Regions from separate parts of the Robinsoniella sp. RHS genome, predicted to be linked through region 1. Evidence: a T-box and tRNA genes for the amino acid it is inferred to sense, from the RefSeq annotation. Region 1 holds a T-box; the other regions hold tRNA genes.
What was found. A T-box is a leader RNA that pairs with one kind of tRNA and senses whether it is charged. The one in region 1 lies ahead of thrS (threonine--tRNA ligase), so its partner is inferred to be a tRNA-Thr.
Positions count from the first base shown of each region.

Region 2: it encodes a tRNA-Thr, which carries the amino acid that the T-box ahead of thrS (threonine--tRNA ligase) is inferred to sense. The anticodon was not compared.
Region 3: it encodes a tRNA-Thr, which carries the amino acid that the T-box ahead of thrS (threonine--tRNA ligase) is inferred to sense. The anticodon was not compared.

Region 1 covers NZ_JNGB01000025.1:8,549-13,787, forward strand. The annotation lists gene RHS_RS13320 (DUF1540 domain-containing protein) at 270-584, opposite strand; gene thrS (threonine--tRNA ligase) at 662-2,614, opposite strand; T-box leader at 2,825-3,021, opposite strand; gene RHS_RS13330 (YdcF family protein) at 3,078-3,821, opposite strand; gene RHS_RS13335 (carbohydrate ABC transporter permease) at 4,082-4,954, opposite strand; gene RHS_RS13340 (carbohydrate ABC transporter permease) at 4,951-5,239, opposite strand, start outside.
Region 2 covers NZ_JNGB01000034.1:34,132-39,370, reverse strand. The annotation lists gene RHS_RS16095 (MGMT family protein) at 1-207, shown strand, start outside; gene RHS_RS16090 (hypothetical protein) at 286-645, shown strand; gene RHS_RS16080 (hypothetical protein) at 1,236-1,610, opposite strand; gene RHS_RS16075 (hypothetical protein) at 2,232-2,840, opposite strand; gene RHS_RS16070 (hypothetical protein) at 3,294-3,695, shown strand; tRNA gene RHS_RS16065 (tRNA-Thr) at 3,751-3,823, opposite strand; gene RHS_RS16060 (hypothetical protein) at 3,896-5,173, opposite strand.
Region 3 covers NZ_JNGB01000144.1:3,367-8,605, forward strand. The annotation lists gene RHS_RS26270 (lysozyme family protein) at 348-1,055, opposite strand; tRNA gene RHS_RS26275 (tRNA-Thr) at 1,152-1,224, opposite strand; gene RHS_RS26280 (cold-shock protein) at 1,420-1,623, opposite strand; gene RHS_RS32055 (helix-turn-helix domain-containing protein) at 2,133-3,212, shown strand; gene truA (tRNA pseudouridine(38-40) synthase TruA) at 3,318-4,055, shown strand; gene RHS_RS26295 (M56 family metallopeptidase) at 4,060-4,869, opposite strand; gene RHS_RS26300 (BlaI/MecI/CopY family transcriptional regulator) at 5,071-5,239, opposite strand, start outside.

The DNA of each region.
Region 1 (5,239 bases):
TAAATACCACTTCGCTGCTAATTATCCGCATAAAAAAAGTGGATAGATAGACTATCCACATAATATTCCCATAGAACGTTCCTATGTAACATATTAACCGATAGTCACCTCTGTGCTACGGTGAGAGTGGATACTCTACTTTGATTTCTTGTAACCTTATTTACTTTACCACATTCAAAATTTATTGTCAACTATTAATTTATTATTTTAACACGTACATCAGAAAAGCAGCTCTAACTTCCGAGCCGCTTTTCCTTATACTTCACAAATTATTTTTCTTCGAAGCTTGCGCATTCTGTCTGGTCGCAATGCTTTGCAGCTGCACCGGCTATACCGATCTTATCTGCACTGCATTTACAGGATTCATTGAATGTGCAGTTACGTGCTTCACAGTCTACATCAATCTTCTGACATGGAGTTCCCATGGAACTTCTGGCATTGTCACCTTTTCTTTCCCTGAAACTGGAACAACATGTTTCCTGGCATTTTTCTGCATGGTCTCCACCAACCTGGATATCACCTTTGCAGCAACACTCTGCATCGTTATAGACACAACTTTGAGCGGAACATACTAATAATGGCATGATACTACCTCCTTTGATTTATTTGGGATAGTATCTGCCTTTTTAGATTTTTTATTCGTTAATATTTTAGAGCGTGATCAATCTTCCACTTCGATTTTACGGATTTCTTTTGTACGGATCTCTTTACAGATATCATCTATAAAAGTATCCAGGGCTTTTTGCCCTTCATCCCCTTTAAATCTGCTTCTTACAGAAACTACGCCGTCTTCTTCTTCTTTCGCACCTACTACCAGCATATAAGGCACTTTGTCCAGACGGGCTTCACGGATTTTATAACCAATCTTTTCGGAACGTTCATCTGTTGTACAGCGGATGCCGTTTAATTTCAACTGGTCTTCCACTTTTTTTGCGTAATCATGATATTTTTCAGATATCGGGAGTACACGTACTTGTTCCGGACACAGCCATGTAGGGAATTTTCCTGCATATTTTTCAATCAGCCATGCAAGTGTCCTTTCATAGCAGCCCATGCTTGTTCTGTGGATAATAAACGGACGTTTCTTTTCGCCGTCTTTATCTACATAATACATATCGAACTGCTCAGCCAATGCAAAATCTAACTGAATCGTAATCATGGTATCTTCTTTTCCATAGACATTTTTCGCCTGGATATCCAGTTTTGGTCCGTAGAATGCTGCTTCTCCATCGGCTTCTACAAATGGAAGTCCCAGCTCTAATAGCATTTCACGCATTACACCCTGGGATTCTTCCCAATATGCTGCATCTCCAATATATTTTTCTGTATTGTTTGGATCCCATTTGGACAAACGGTATGTTACATCATTTTCCAATCCCAGAGTCTTAAGGCAATACAGTGCCAGATTTACACATCCTTTGAACTCTTCGTGTATCTGCTCCGGAGTCATGATTAAATGTCCTTCAGAAATAGTAAACTGACGTACTCTGGTAAGTCCATGCATTTCTCCGGATTCCTCATTCCTGAATAATGTAGAGGTTTCGCCATAACGCAGCGGCAGATCACGATAGCTCTTCTGGCTTGCTTTATATACATAATACTGGAATGGACAGGTCATCGGACGAAGTGCAAATACTTCGTCGTCCTTTTCCTCGTCTCCCAGAACAAACATCCCATCTTTATAGTGATCCCAGTGACCGGAAATCTTATACAGATCACTTTTTGCCATTAATGGTGTTTTCGTTCTCACATAACCTCTTTTTTCTTCTTCGTCTTCGATCCATCTCTGCAATGTCTGGATGATGGTTACTCCCTTAGGCATAATAAGGGGCAAACCCTGACCAATTACGTCTACCGTAGTGAAAAGTTCCATTTCACGGCCCAGTTTATTATGGTCACGTTTTTTTGCTTCTTCCATCTGTAACAGATATGCATTTAATTCATCTTTTTTCGCAAATGCTGTTCCGTAAATACGTGCAAGCATTTTATTTTTTTCGTTTCCTCTCCAATATGCACCGGAAGAAGACGTCAGTTTAAATGCTTTGATAGACTTTGTGCTCATTAAATGAGGTCCTGCACAGAGATCTGTAAAATCTCCCTGACGATAAAAAGAGATAATTGAATCTTCCGGAAGATCCCGGATTAATTCTACTTTGTAAGGCTCACCTTTTTCTTCCATAAACTGAATCGCTTCTGCTCTTGGCAAAGTGAATTTCTCAAGCTTTGCTCCTTCTTTGATGATTTTCTTCATTTCTTTTTCAATATTATCAAGGTCATCTCTGGAGAATGGCTCATGATCAAAGTCATAATAAAAACCGGTGTCAATAGATGGCCCAATTGCCAGTTTTGCTTCCGGATAAAGGCGCTTTACAGCCTCTGCCAGCACATGGGACGTGGTATGGCGCAGCGCCGCCAATCCCTTTTCATCATTTGCAGTTAATATAGAGAGTTCACAATCCCGGTCTACGACTGTACGCAGATCCACAACCTCTCCATTTACTTCTCCGGCACATGCCATTCTTGCCAGTCCTTCACTGATATCCAAAGCGATATCATGTACGGATTTACTTTCTTCATATTCTTTTTTTGATCCATCTTTTAATGTAATAATCATTTTACTACCCATTACATGCTGCAGGCTTTTCTGCAGCACGCCACAAATTAAAATGTGGTTACCTTTCTTTTTTATTTCAGCTTTAACAACATGTATCACGCAGGCTTTCTTACTGCATACCAGATATACAGTATCATTTACACAGATTTACTTTTGTACAGGGATAGTATTTCCACGCAAAAAGTCCCCGGACCATACCTGCCGGTACGATCCAGGGACGAGTATTCTTACTCGCGGTTCCACCCTGATTGTTTCTAAGAAACCACTTCATTTTGATGATAACGGGATCACCGGACCGGATTAGGGTCACTCAGAGGCAGTTTTCAAATGTTTCCTAACAGGATATTTCCAGCACCAATCCCTCTCTGGGTTATTCCGCATTTTACTCTTCTCTTCAACGTATTAACATTATCTACCCTTGATTATAGCATTTAAGCTTCATTTGTCAACACCTGAAATTAATTTAAATATTTCCAACCAGTTTTTCTTTTACCAAAGCAAAAAATTCCCGCAACAGATAATGGACTTGAAATCTTGGATCGGAAGCCGCCGCAATTCCGGACAGATTTGTATATCCCTGTTTCTCCCCCAGCTGCATTGCACGAAACACATGGAAATTATTTGTTACAATACCGACTTTGGCATCTTTACTTCCAATTACCTGTGCACTGTATTTTAAATTTTCTTCCGTGCTGGTAGATTTATCTTCCAAAATAAGCCGGCTTTCTTCGATTCCCTCAGCTGACAGGTACCGTCTCATTGCCTCTGCCTCGGTGATATTTTCCCCCGGACCCTTTCCGCCGGAAAGAACGGCCTTGCTGTCCGTATTTTCTTTCAAGTATTCTGCTGCTGCTTCCAGACGCAATGTCAATGCTTTACTGGGTACTTCCCCTTTCACCTGGGCTCCCAGAATCACCACGTAGTCCAGATTCTTTTCACCATGCTGAAACATGCCGGTAAAAATAAATATTTCCACAAGCAAGAACACAAATAGTCCCACTGCCAATACCCCGCCAAAAATCACTTTGCACCACGAGGGAAAAAGATGTACACCCGGATGGGTTTTACAATAATGACTGAAAAAGGCAAGTCCAAAAAACACGGCCGCTCCACAAAGCCATATAATTGAAAAATCCATTCCTACGCTGACTAAAATCACAAAATATAGCAATGATGCTGCTCCTAAAATCAACCATAAAATCTGCATTGTTTTTTATGCCTCCTTTTATTTATGATTATTTTCTATAATTATTTACGATATCTTCTTCAGTTTACTGTATTTTACAAGGTCTGTCAATCTGACCAATACACCATATATTTTAAACATTTCTTAAATTTTTCATATTTATACAGCAAGATGGGTTCTTTCACGCAAAAAGCAGCCCCCGTTAAAGCCAAACTGAATCTGGTTTAACGGAAGCTGCCTGCTTACAAATCAGTATTTTATTTAAATATAAAAACCTGTACTCAGCCTTTAACTGCTCCGGCTGCTATTCCATTGATAAACTGCTTTTGCAGCACTGCAAATAAAAGGATCAGCGGGAGCGCACACAGCACGCAGGCTGCAAACAGGGTATTCCACTGCGCCGGGTTTTCACGATCTCCCAGAAACTGTATCATTCCTACCGGCAGGGAGTACTGATCCGATTTTGATATGAAGATCATTGGATAAAAATAATCGTTCCAAATCCACATACCCTGTGTGATCACAACCGATACAACAGCCGGTTTTAGCAAAGGGAAAACTACACTTATGAAACGTTTCCACAGACCGCATCCATCGATATAAGCAGATTCCTCAATTTCAACAGGAACCCCTTTCATAAAACCCGTCAGTAAGAAAATAGAGAATGGAAGGCTGCAGGTGATAAACATGATCATTGGCGTAAACCTGGTGTTAGGCAGCGATAAGCGTCCGAACATCTGGGCAATTGGAACGATGACCATCTGGGATGGTATAATTAAGCCTGCTATAAAGAAGTAATACAAGAACCGGCTGGTCTTTTGTTTAATCCTGGAAATTGGATATGCCGCCATTGTGGAAAACATTACAACCAGAAACACTGATCCCCCTGTTGTCATGATACTGTTCAGCAGCTGCTTGGGATACTTCATCTTTGTAAAAGCATTTATATAGCTGTCTAACGAAAACTCTTGAAATAAAAGCAAAGGTGAAATCATATTGTCGGGACTTCTAAGGGAACTGGACAATACGATTAAAAGAGGGAAAATAATAAGGCAGCAAAATAAGGTCAGCATAATATAGAGAATGAAAACCATCGGTGAAAGTTTAACCTTTGCTTCCACTTCTTTATATGTTTTTCTCCTTCTTCCCATCATAATTCCACCTCCCTTTTATTCATGTAGAACAGCATGAACACGGTAATCAGGATGATGACCGCAAATGCAGCCACAGAGAATGCACTGGCTTTTCCCATCATCTGATCATTAAACGCAATTCTATAGATGGAAAACATCAGGGTATTTGTTGATTTTCCCGGTCCTCCATTTGTCATGATAAAAGAATAATCAAAAGCTTTCAGACCACCGATTACAGCCAGAATTACATTGATAGTGACTGTTGCCGAGATCAGCGGTAGCTTAATTTTTCGAATCAGCTGCCAT
Region 2 (5,239 bases), on a different contig from region 1:
AGAAAAGATGATAAAACCCCATATTGGAGGACTCTAAAAGCAAACGGGGAATTAAATGCAAAATACCCGGGCGGGGTGGAAGCACAAAAAGAAAAACTGGAAGAAGAGGGCCATACCATTATTGAAAAAGGAAGAACCAACATAAAATATTATGTTAAGAACTATGAAAACTCACTTTTTGATTTAACGGATATTCTGGCTGTTTGATCCAATATTATGATTACTGCGTATTAAATACATATCTCCGTCATACTATATAATAAGAAATTCTAAATTGGTTGCATCATGATAACAGAAAAATATATTGTGACATTTTATGGCCTTAACACTAAATATTATACAAATGAATTTGTTGCTCATTTATGGGAAGAAAGTGCAAATAAAGAATATTCCAGCTCCGGCGTATTTGTAACCAGTCTCATAAACGTGAATAGCCTGGTGTGTGGAACAGTAAGAGGGTGTAATCTAGGCGAAACGGCATATATTGTATCTACAACAAGAAATCCATCAGAAGTTAAAGATAGTGACGTTTTTAGAGAAGCCTTCATAAATGTTGCAAAAGAAGTTAGAAAAAACTTTGGCAATCCTTTTATGACAATTACTGTGCAAAATGTAGATATTCACTATTTTATTGAAATCAAATAAAATGCATGAAACTAAATCTCTTGTTTGCCTGCAGTATTAGCCCCTGGACGCAATCCCCAGGGGTATTTTATTATAGAAAATTTCATTACATCAAACGTACTCTTTAATACATCATAAAACTTTACAGATAAAAAATAAGTTATAATATTCTGCAATAGAAATGCTGGTAAAGTGTATTATTCTTGTAATTTGTTATTGGTATAACTATCAATACACTATGGCAATGAATATTAAAAATAGTGCTAAGGAGAATGAGAGATATGATAAATCCATGGAAATTGAAAAAGCAGCTCATTAATTCAGAGATATGCAGAAACTGTTTCAATAATAAATATAGAACTAATTTACAAAAAGAATACTTCTTATATACCTATTATGCATCAGAATGCAGCGTATGTAATGAGTTTAAACATACCGTGAAAGGCTTTACAGCAAAAGGAAAAATAAAAATATTGGGTTGTAAGAAAGTATCCGTTTAGAGAATTGTCTGAATCATCTATAATAATTGTAAATGAGATTATATCCTCCCAACAGGGATCCTTTCATTATAACATCGTAGCCCTTTATTGATATATAACAGAGTTTGTATTTTAAATAATATCCATAGCAAACATTTTATTAATCAAATTGTCTTTCAGTTCTTTTGCTTCCTTCAAATGATAAGCAATATTCTTATATTTAGCTGATAATAAACTATTCGATATGTTATCTATACAATCAGTAAGTTTTAATATTTCCTTATAAATATCATTATCGAAACTTACAATTTCAAGTAAATTATCCTTAATGCACATAATATGACAGATAGCCTGTTTGGTAATCGTCATATTATCACATGCATTTCTCACATGGCTCAAATATAAAATCATACAGACCTGTTTAGACCGTTCATAGAAATACGATATCAGGCTAGGTAATACTTGATATGGATTTGCATTTTCTTTTAGAGTCGGTTCATCTTTCATGTCATGCACCTTTCTTTATTAATTCTTCTGCTTTATTATACTAAAAATATTTGTTTTAATCAAGGTTAGTCTTCTATTCATGACACATAATCGACTTTTCGGTACATTTTAATAAAACATATTTAAATTTGTGATATAATATTCAGTTTAATTTTCAGTCCTGTTTTTTTGTTCTAAACTCAGGTAAATGCAGGGATATAATCCCAAGGGCTCATTGATTCCAATATTTATTCTTAAAACAACAAAAAATCCTTGAAATTCAAGGGTTTTTCAAAGCTCCTGGCCGGATTTGAACCGGCGACCTACGCATTACGAATCACAAAAATTACTTTTTACATTTTTCTGTATTTAGTAATATCCCTTATTATTACTGGATTATGGAGATAATATATCTTTTTATCTTTACTGTTTTCTGTAACTTTTTATAACTTTGTTACCCATTTGTTACCCATATGCAAGCTTGAATTTAAACGCACTGTATAAGGAAGGAATAATATTTTACATACCTAAGCCCAGACTCCATATCTGGGCTATACCCGTATATAAGTAATCTTTAGCCCTGGGATGATCCCCAGGGCTATTGTAGTATATTCCAACTTACCTAAAGCGTTCAGATGAATGTTATTTTTTCTTATATTCAAATCTGATGTCAATGCCGATTGGCTTCTTTGCTGTTCCACTCCCTTTTTTGTAAATAGTTGATGGAAGAAGACTATGTACCAGTTTTACTTTAAAAGAACGTACTTCATAAATAGGATAGGCTCTTGCTGTGGCAAGTTTATAGCCTTTTGGAATATTTCCAGTAGCAGAACCAGAGATAGAAAAGGACTGAGTTGCACTGTAGCCTATTGCAGCACTTACTGTTCCCTTAGAAACACTTACATTAGCGTTCCATGTTCCTGACTTAGTTGCTGTTGCGCTAGCAGTAACAGATGATCCATTAACAGCTTTTACAACAACGAGCTTTTGAGATGTATCTGTCCATTCTGCATTTTTAATTTTAACATCATAAACAACCCATTTTTTCGGACGACTGCCTTTTTTGAACAAAGAGTTTATTTCATTTTCTTCCGAAACATCATCTAACGGAATGGTGTTATATATTTTTTTGGTCTCAATAATAGTATCTGGTTGTTCGTCAATATTATCGGATGCTAAAGCAACATTTTTTGAATTAATTATCATAAATATACAAAATACCAACATAATAATTTTTTTTAAAGTTCTCATGAAATATCCCCCTTTTCCAGAAATCCTCTTAACATGTAAAATGCTGATGGAAGAGCCAAAATCAATCCAATAATTCTACAATTTTCTGCATAATTTAACATTGCTAACATATAATTATTGGTATCCATTGTTCCCCCATTCCTTTGCATCAACAAATATACAAGATTTTCCGCTATAGTGTACGAAAACAAAATAATTACAATACCGATTATCATCAATCCAATTGCAATATACTTTCTTTTAATATCTCATCACCTCCCTTATCTTTGAAGAATTATTAAAATATTGCAAAGTCTGAACTGCTTTGGGTTAGCTATGGCTAATTTATTATTTTATTATAGCATGTATATTTTGCTATGACAATACTTTTCTTGCTTGAGCGTCTGCTGTATCATACATCCTTGAAATTTGCCAGGGTGTATTTTTTATACCCAAAAATAAGGAGATGATACAATGGGAAGCATCGAAAAAAGAGGGAACTCATACCGAGTAACTGTAAGTAATGGCCGGGATGTTAATGGCAAACAAATCTTAGAAAAAGATACATTCACTCCTGCTCCCGGGATGACAAAGAGGCAAATAGAAACTACTTTAAACGAATTTGTTGTGGATTTTGAACGTGCTGTTAAAGATGGAAGAAATATCAGAGGAGAACGGATGACTCTCGAAGAATTGTCCAAACTGTTCTTGAAAGATATGGCTCCTTGTATCGTTCCACCATTGGTTATGGCAGCCGCAAAACAACTTAAATCACAACAGAAGCAAACTGCTTTGGAAATAGGTAGTCAGTGGATTGGATTACGTGGGAAAGATTTCGATAATAATTTTGTATTCACTCAATGGATTGCTGTATAATTGCATATTTTATTTTAAAACAACAAAAAACCCTTGAAATTCAAGGGTTTCTCAAAGCTCCTGGCCGGATTTGAACCGGCGACCTACGCATTACGAATGCGGCGCTCTACCAGCTGAGCCACAGAAGCATGTGGTTGAAATTTCAACCACTGACCTAAATTATTATATACAAATTTTTGGAATTTTGCAAGCTTTTTTTACTATTTCTTCAAAAATTCTTCTATCTCTTTTTCTATTTCACTGGAATTATAATCCAACAGCCGGTACTCTCTGTTTTCTATTGAATTCCCTTCTTCGGAACCACCGGATACCTTCTGGGACAGTATCCATTTCTCCAGAATATTGGACTTATTTATCCAATAAACATCTTTTTGGGGCTCTATTTCCACATCTCCAAAATTGAATGTTACTGCATTATCTTTGTACAAAACTGTATATACCATATAATCCCCATCCATTTTCACTGATATATTTTTTATGTCTCTCCCTTGCAAATCAAGCAAACCATTTTTGAGATACAACTCCATCCCATCTTTTAATAGTTCATTATCTTCGGGCAAGTCAGAAAATTCCACCCAGCCCTGCCCCTGAATATAAATCTTCATTTCTTCTTTCTCATCGTTATATATATCAGATACAATCTGTGGATGGTCTTTTGTATATACTTCATTGTCCCAGAGGCTGGAAACGCTCTTAGTTCCATCTGATGTGCTGCTGCTCCAAACTGTGCCTTCCAAAGTCTCAATTTTTCCATTATCATATTGGATATTCTCAGATCCCTTAATCTTAAATTTATTCAAATTATTATAGCTTTCTATTCCCCGGTTAATTTGATCAACCTCAGTCTGATAAGTATGGTCCTCCAGTTCTACTGACAGGAGAGGATACAAAAAAAGTGCTAAAAAGAGAACCACTAAAACACCTGTACAAATACTGAAAATCACCTTGGTTACAAGGATCTGTTTGTCGGTTACACCTATCCTGATCCTCTTTAAATACTGGTGATAAATGATTGCCATATCAGCATATACAAACAACGCTGCTGCCGTACCTGCAGTTATACCGGCTAAAAAGCTTAGCCTGGTTCCATTTGGTCCTTCAAATATTTTTGAAGTATATAACAGCAGCCAAAAAACCATTATGCCTATAAAATAACAGAATACTAATCCGATCAGATTTCTTGTTCCTACATCTGATTTATCGGGAAATCCGCTATAACAGTTATAAGCCGCATCACAAATACAGACTATTATAGAAGGAAGGAGTATTATTACTAACCATTTTGTTGATTTACTTGGTGTCTCACGAAATATATATGTAAGTATCTCAAACACAACATAAGAACTAAAAAGCATTATATACTCATAGCGTCTTCTATATCTCCAAGCCTTTAAATTAGCATCCGCGACTGAATCCGGTATGTGAAGTTTTTCTATCCTGTCTGGATGAACCAATGCATTCCATAGATTATCTTTCATCTCATCTCTCCCTATCCCAGCTTAACAGCGAGGTAAACTGAACTGGTATCTTTTACCATGAGTATA
Region 3 (5,239 bases), on a different contig from region 1:
TCTTTTTAAAACCTTTATAAATTCTTAAACAACTTTATAAAGCTTTAAGCGGGATGCCATATCTTATTCACAATTGATTGATATAGTATATACATACAAAGCAAACAAGCTTTTTTACATAAACTTTTCTCTCCCTCCTGGACTGGCGATGGCCAGTCCTTCTTTTTGCCATTTTAGCAGTTGGAAGGGAGTATAAAAATCTTCACAAAGTCTTCAAGTACTGTACACAGTTTCTTCACAGCAATCCGTTATAGTATTAAGTGTACAAAGCAAATAAGCATTGTTAATAATCTTTTTCATAACCTGCCAGTATCTTTAGATACTGGCACTCCCTCTGTATAGGGGTTTTATTTATTATAGTAGCGCAAAACATGCGGTACATATTCAGGATCACCGTAAGTAGTCCAGCCAAGCTGCGCTTTCATCTTATCTGAGTATTCCTGTGCATTCTCCGGAGAGTATCCTCCATAATTTTCCGCTGCCCACGTGGCATATGCATTTCCAAAATTATATTCCTGAAGAGCCAGTTTTAATTTATCCATATCGTTGACCGAAGTACACTGCGCTTCCCCGAGGCAATAGGCAAAGGTTTCCACGCCCACCTGAATGGAATAATCCACATCTGTAATACTGCCAGGTTCATTTGAGTATTGGGTATTAAAAGGACTTTCGGAGCATTGCATGACATCCGTTCCTTTTCCGGCACTTTCCTGCTGCATCATTGCAAGAATCACATCAGAATATTCGGAAATGTCGTATTCTTTACAATATTTTTTGACCTGATCTTCATACTGAAGAACACTTTTTGTTAATTCGCCTGGCCGGGGAGTTCCTGAAAACAGCAGAAAGCAGGTAAATATGCCTGCCGTCAAAAGTATAAAGCCTATGAGAAACCAGTTACGGCGCACCTGCCGCTTTCTTTTTAGCAGCTGTTCCTTTTGGCTCAGACGCTTTTTTGCCGAACTGCGGTTAGTTGAAGATAGCGTTGCGGATATTTTTTTTCTTTGATTTTTCCGGGTTGCTGATGATTTTGTTGTTTTTTGATAAGCTGCCATAATCCTCTCTTCTGTAAAAACATTCTGAGTAAACGGGTTGCTTAGAAAAGCAGTTATATACGAAAAAAGCCCCGGATATAATCCAGGGCTCCAAAGAGCTGATGACGGGAATCGGACCCGTGACCTCCTCACTACCAATGAGGTGCGCTACCGACTGTGCCACATCAGCCTGCGATATAAATAACCGCTACAGTTAAGAATTCTATCATAAGTTACTGCGCTTGTCAACGAATTTTTTAAAAAATTGATAAAATTCTGCATATTTCTTTTTATGTGCAAAGAGGAGTGCAATAAAATAAGCCGATGCTATACACATCGGCTTAAATGATCTAATAAATGATCGGATTTTTATTTGAGTAGCTGATTAAGCTGCACAAACGTTAACTGCCTGCATACCGCGGTTTCCCTGAGCGATATCGAAAGTTACTTTCTGTCCGTCTTCTAAAGATTTGAATCCTTCAGTAGCAATTCCTGAAAAATGTACGAAGAATTCTTCGCCTGTGCTGTCGTTTGTGATAAATCCAAATCCTTTAGTGCTGTTAAACCATTTTACTGTACCGTTATTCATAGTAGGTACCTCCAATTATAATATTATATCTTAACATGAAAATAAAAAAAATCACATATTTTTGTAAATCATCAATCAAATTAGTGACTTACAAAAATATGTGAAGATCAAAAATTCATTCAAAATACTCTCTTAATATACCATGTAAACAAAGCGTTGTCAAGATAAATAAAAAATATTTTATTATCAAAGAAATTTAGTTGAATTTTACCCCTAAACGGAAGGAAGGCCAGTACCTCATCGATACTGGCGAAAATGAAAAAGATTTAATTTCTTGAAAAAGTCTTATTGGCTTTTCATATTTATAATATAAAGGATAGTTGTGAAGAAAGTGTGACAGACGATTGAAGAGTCTGTGAAGAAATTGAAAAGTTTTTAATTGCCACTTTCCTGTGGGTTAAATTTTCTTAACAGGAACTATAATAGGGCTCCATTGCGGATTTCATTTATATCAGATATACTAGTAATAAGAAATGGCCGTTTCCATATTTAGAAGAGGAGCATATAAAATGAATATAGGTGAAGTTATCTTAAAGCTAAGAAAGGATAAACAATTAACGCAGGAGCAGCTGGCCCAGGCAATTGGCGTTACTGCACCGGCAGTGAGTAAATGGGAGACGGGGAGTACCTATCCGGATATTTTATTGCTGCCGCCCCTTGCCAGAGCACTTGGTACCACAATCGACCATCTGCTGTCTTATACCCAGGAGCTGGATATAAATATGCTGGATGAAATTATGGCAGATATACGCGTAATATGTCAGGATAAAGGCTTTCGGGAAGGAATGAAAAAAATTCAATTTTATTTAAAACAGTACTCAAATTCAGAAGAATTGAAAATGAGGGTAATATCCGCTTCCATAATGCTGTCTTATACAATGGATCAGGACTTTATGGAAGAAGAATGGGATGAATGGGGAAATCAGCTGGAAAAACTGGCTAAGGAAATAGTGGGTTCTTCCAATCCGTTAATTCGTGAAAATGCCAAGGTGTATCTGGTTACGAGATGCATGGAAGCGGAAAAATACGATGAGGCAGAAGCATATTTGGATTCCATACCACAGCAGCAGATTGATCCTTCACAGCTGCGGCCCAGTATCTATCTGAAAAAGGGAGATTATAAAAAGGCAGAGAAACTATTGCAATCCAATTTGTTGTCCGGTATCCGAAATGCAGAAATGGCATTGCTTTCTCTGACTGCAACCGCCAGAAAAACACAAAATTTAGAAAGAGCATTTGAATATGCAAGGGCAGGATGTGAGATAGAAGAGATCTTTGGAAGCGGAGGCTGTCTGTTTGCATGGGAAAAAATCACCCAGTTGTATTTGGAAACTTATCATGAGGAAGAAGCATTAAAGAGTATCATAAAATATATGGATCATATTCGGGAAATGGATTATTCTTTCCAGGACCGGGTTTATTTTGACACAGTCACATTGGACTGTAATGAAAACCAGGGTCAGGTAAAAGGAATAAAACAATCCCAGTTAAATCTACTGATGTCAGACGAGAGATATGAAAAACTGCGTGGATATGAGGCATTTCAGGAGGCAGTACAAAAACTCAAAGAACATATTGAGGCATTATAAAAGAAAGGGAATGCGTTGACTTTCCGGACAGCAGGCATTACACTGTAACTATTAAAGAAATGCTGATTGCATTTTAGAATGCGGTGAAAGATAGGAGCAGTGTATATGAATTATAAAATGATAGTCCAATATGATGGAACCAGGTATGATGGATGGCAGAAACAGGGGAATACGGATGATACGATACAAGGCAAGCTGGAGGCAATATTATCAAAAATGGCAGGAATGCCGATTGAAGTCCAGGGGGCAGGAAGAACAGATGCAGGTGTACATGCCCTTGGACAGACGGCTAATTTCCATCTTCCAAAGGGATGTGTCTTAACAGAGGATATCCGTGATTACCTGAATAAATACCTGCCGGAGGATATTGGGATTCTTGAAGTGACAGAGACAGCGGAGCGATTTCACAGCCGTCTGAATGCGAAGGAAAAGGTGTATCGTTACCGGATTTCTACCAGTACATTGAAAAATGTATTTGAGCGAAAGTACATTTATCCACTTGATGAACATCTGAATGTGAAAGCCATGCGTGAAGCAGCGGAAGCGTTAATTGGAACTCACGATTTTAAAAGCTTCTGTTCGAATAAAAGAATGAAAAAATCCTCAGTCCGTAAGTTAATTAAAATAGAAATTACAGAACTGGAAGGGGAATTGCAAATTAATTTTACAGGCGAAGGATTTTTGTACAATATGGTACGGATCATGACGGGAACGCTGATAGAAGTGGGCCAGGGAAAACGCTCGCCAAAAGAGATGACAGAGATTCTTGAGGGGAAAGACCGCTCTCTGGCTGGTATTACGGCTCCAGCCAGAGGGTTGTGTCTGGTTAAGGTTTCGTATTAAGAGATTATTTGCAGGTAATAGATTCTTGTGTTTTAGAAACGTGAATTATATTTATGGTACTCCACTGCTGAAAAGTGCTAATAAACGTATTTTGATATTGACTAGCTGAATAGTAAAAATGTACTTCTATTAGCATCATCATAGCTAATAAGAGAATAGAAATATATTTTACGAACTTTGATGTTAAATTAGAACTTTTAAAATGTCTAATTCTTTTTTCTATATTGGATTTATGACTACATAAAGCCGTTGTAATGGAAAACTTCTGTTTGAATTGCATTGAATAGCGAAGTATAGTTGAGAAATATTCTTTATTTGTAAATATATTCTTTTGATGTTTACAGGAAATTTCGTCACAGCTATATTCGGACCAAATATCTAATTGTTTTGATATATAGATAAATGAAGGATTTATCCAAAAGATACCCCTAAGTATTATTAATAGATATTTAAACAGAAGATCTTTTCTGTAGATATGGATAAACTCATGAAGCATAATAATATATAATTCCTTATCGGTTGGGGTATTTTCGGGAAGTATAATTTTAGGTTTTAATGCACCGGTAACTATTGGAATTGTTATGTTGCAGTTAGAATAGAGTTTTATTTTTTTGTTGAAATTAAAGTTACTTTTTATTTGGGATAGTATATGAGTATAATGAGGATCTAAAATGTATGCGTTATAAAAAGAAATGTTTCTGCTGAATTTTAAAATATTAATCAGAATTCCAGTTAAGAAAATAATAATTCCAATCCCCCAAATACATATAACAACAAAAGAAATCTGATATAAGATAAAGTTTGTTATACTCATACTTTCCAGCTGGATTCCTGAATATGTTGATTGCAGGGATTTAAAACCGATAATTGATATTAACAGGAATATTATCAAGGTTTTTATACTATTAAAACAAAATGTAGATGAAACATTCTTATCAATTATTTTATGATAAATAGCCCAAAGAACACATGTTACAGCAATTACTATATTTAATAATATAAAAAATAAAATAGTTCAATTATCCAATTCATCTAGTATCCTTTCGATTTTTTCAGTTTGAGATATGCTAAGTTTTTCTTGGTCACATAACGCTGATATTAAATTCTTCACTGACCCATTACACCAAAAGTTCACTGTATTATTAATTTCATTTAATTTGTAGCTATCCTCTGTTACTATGGCA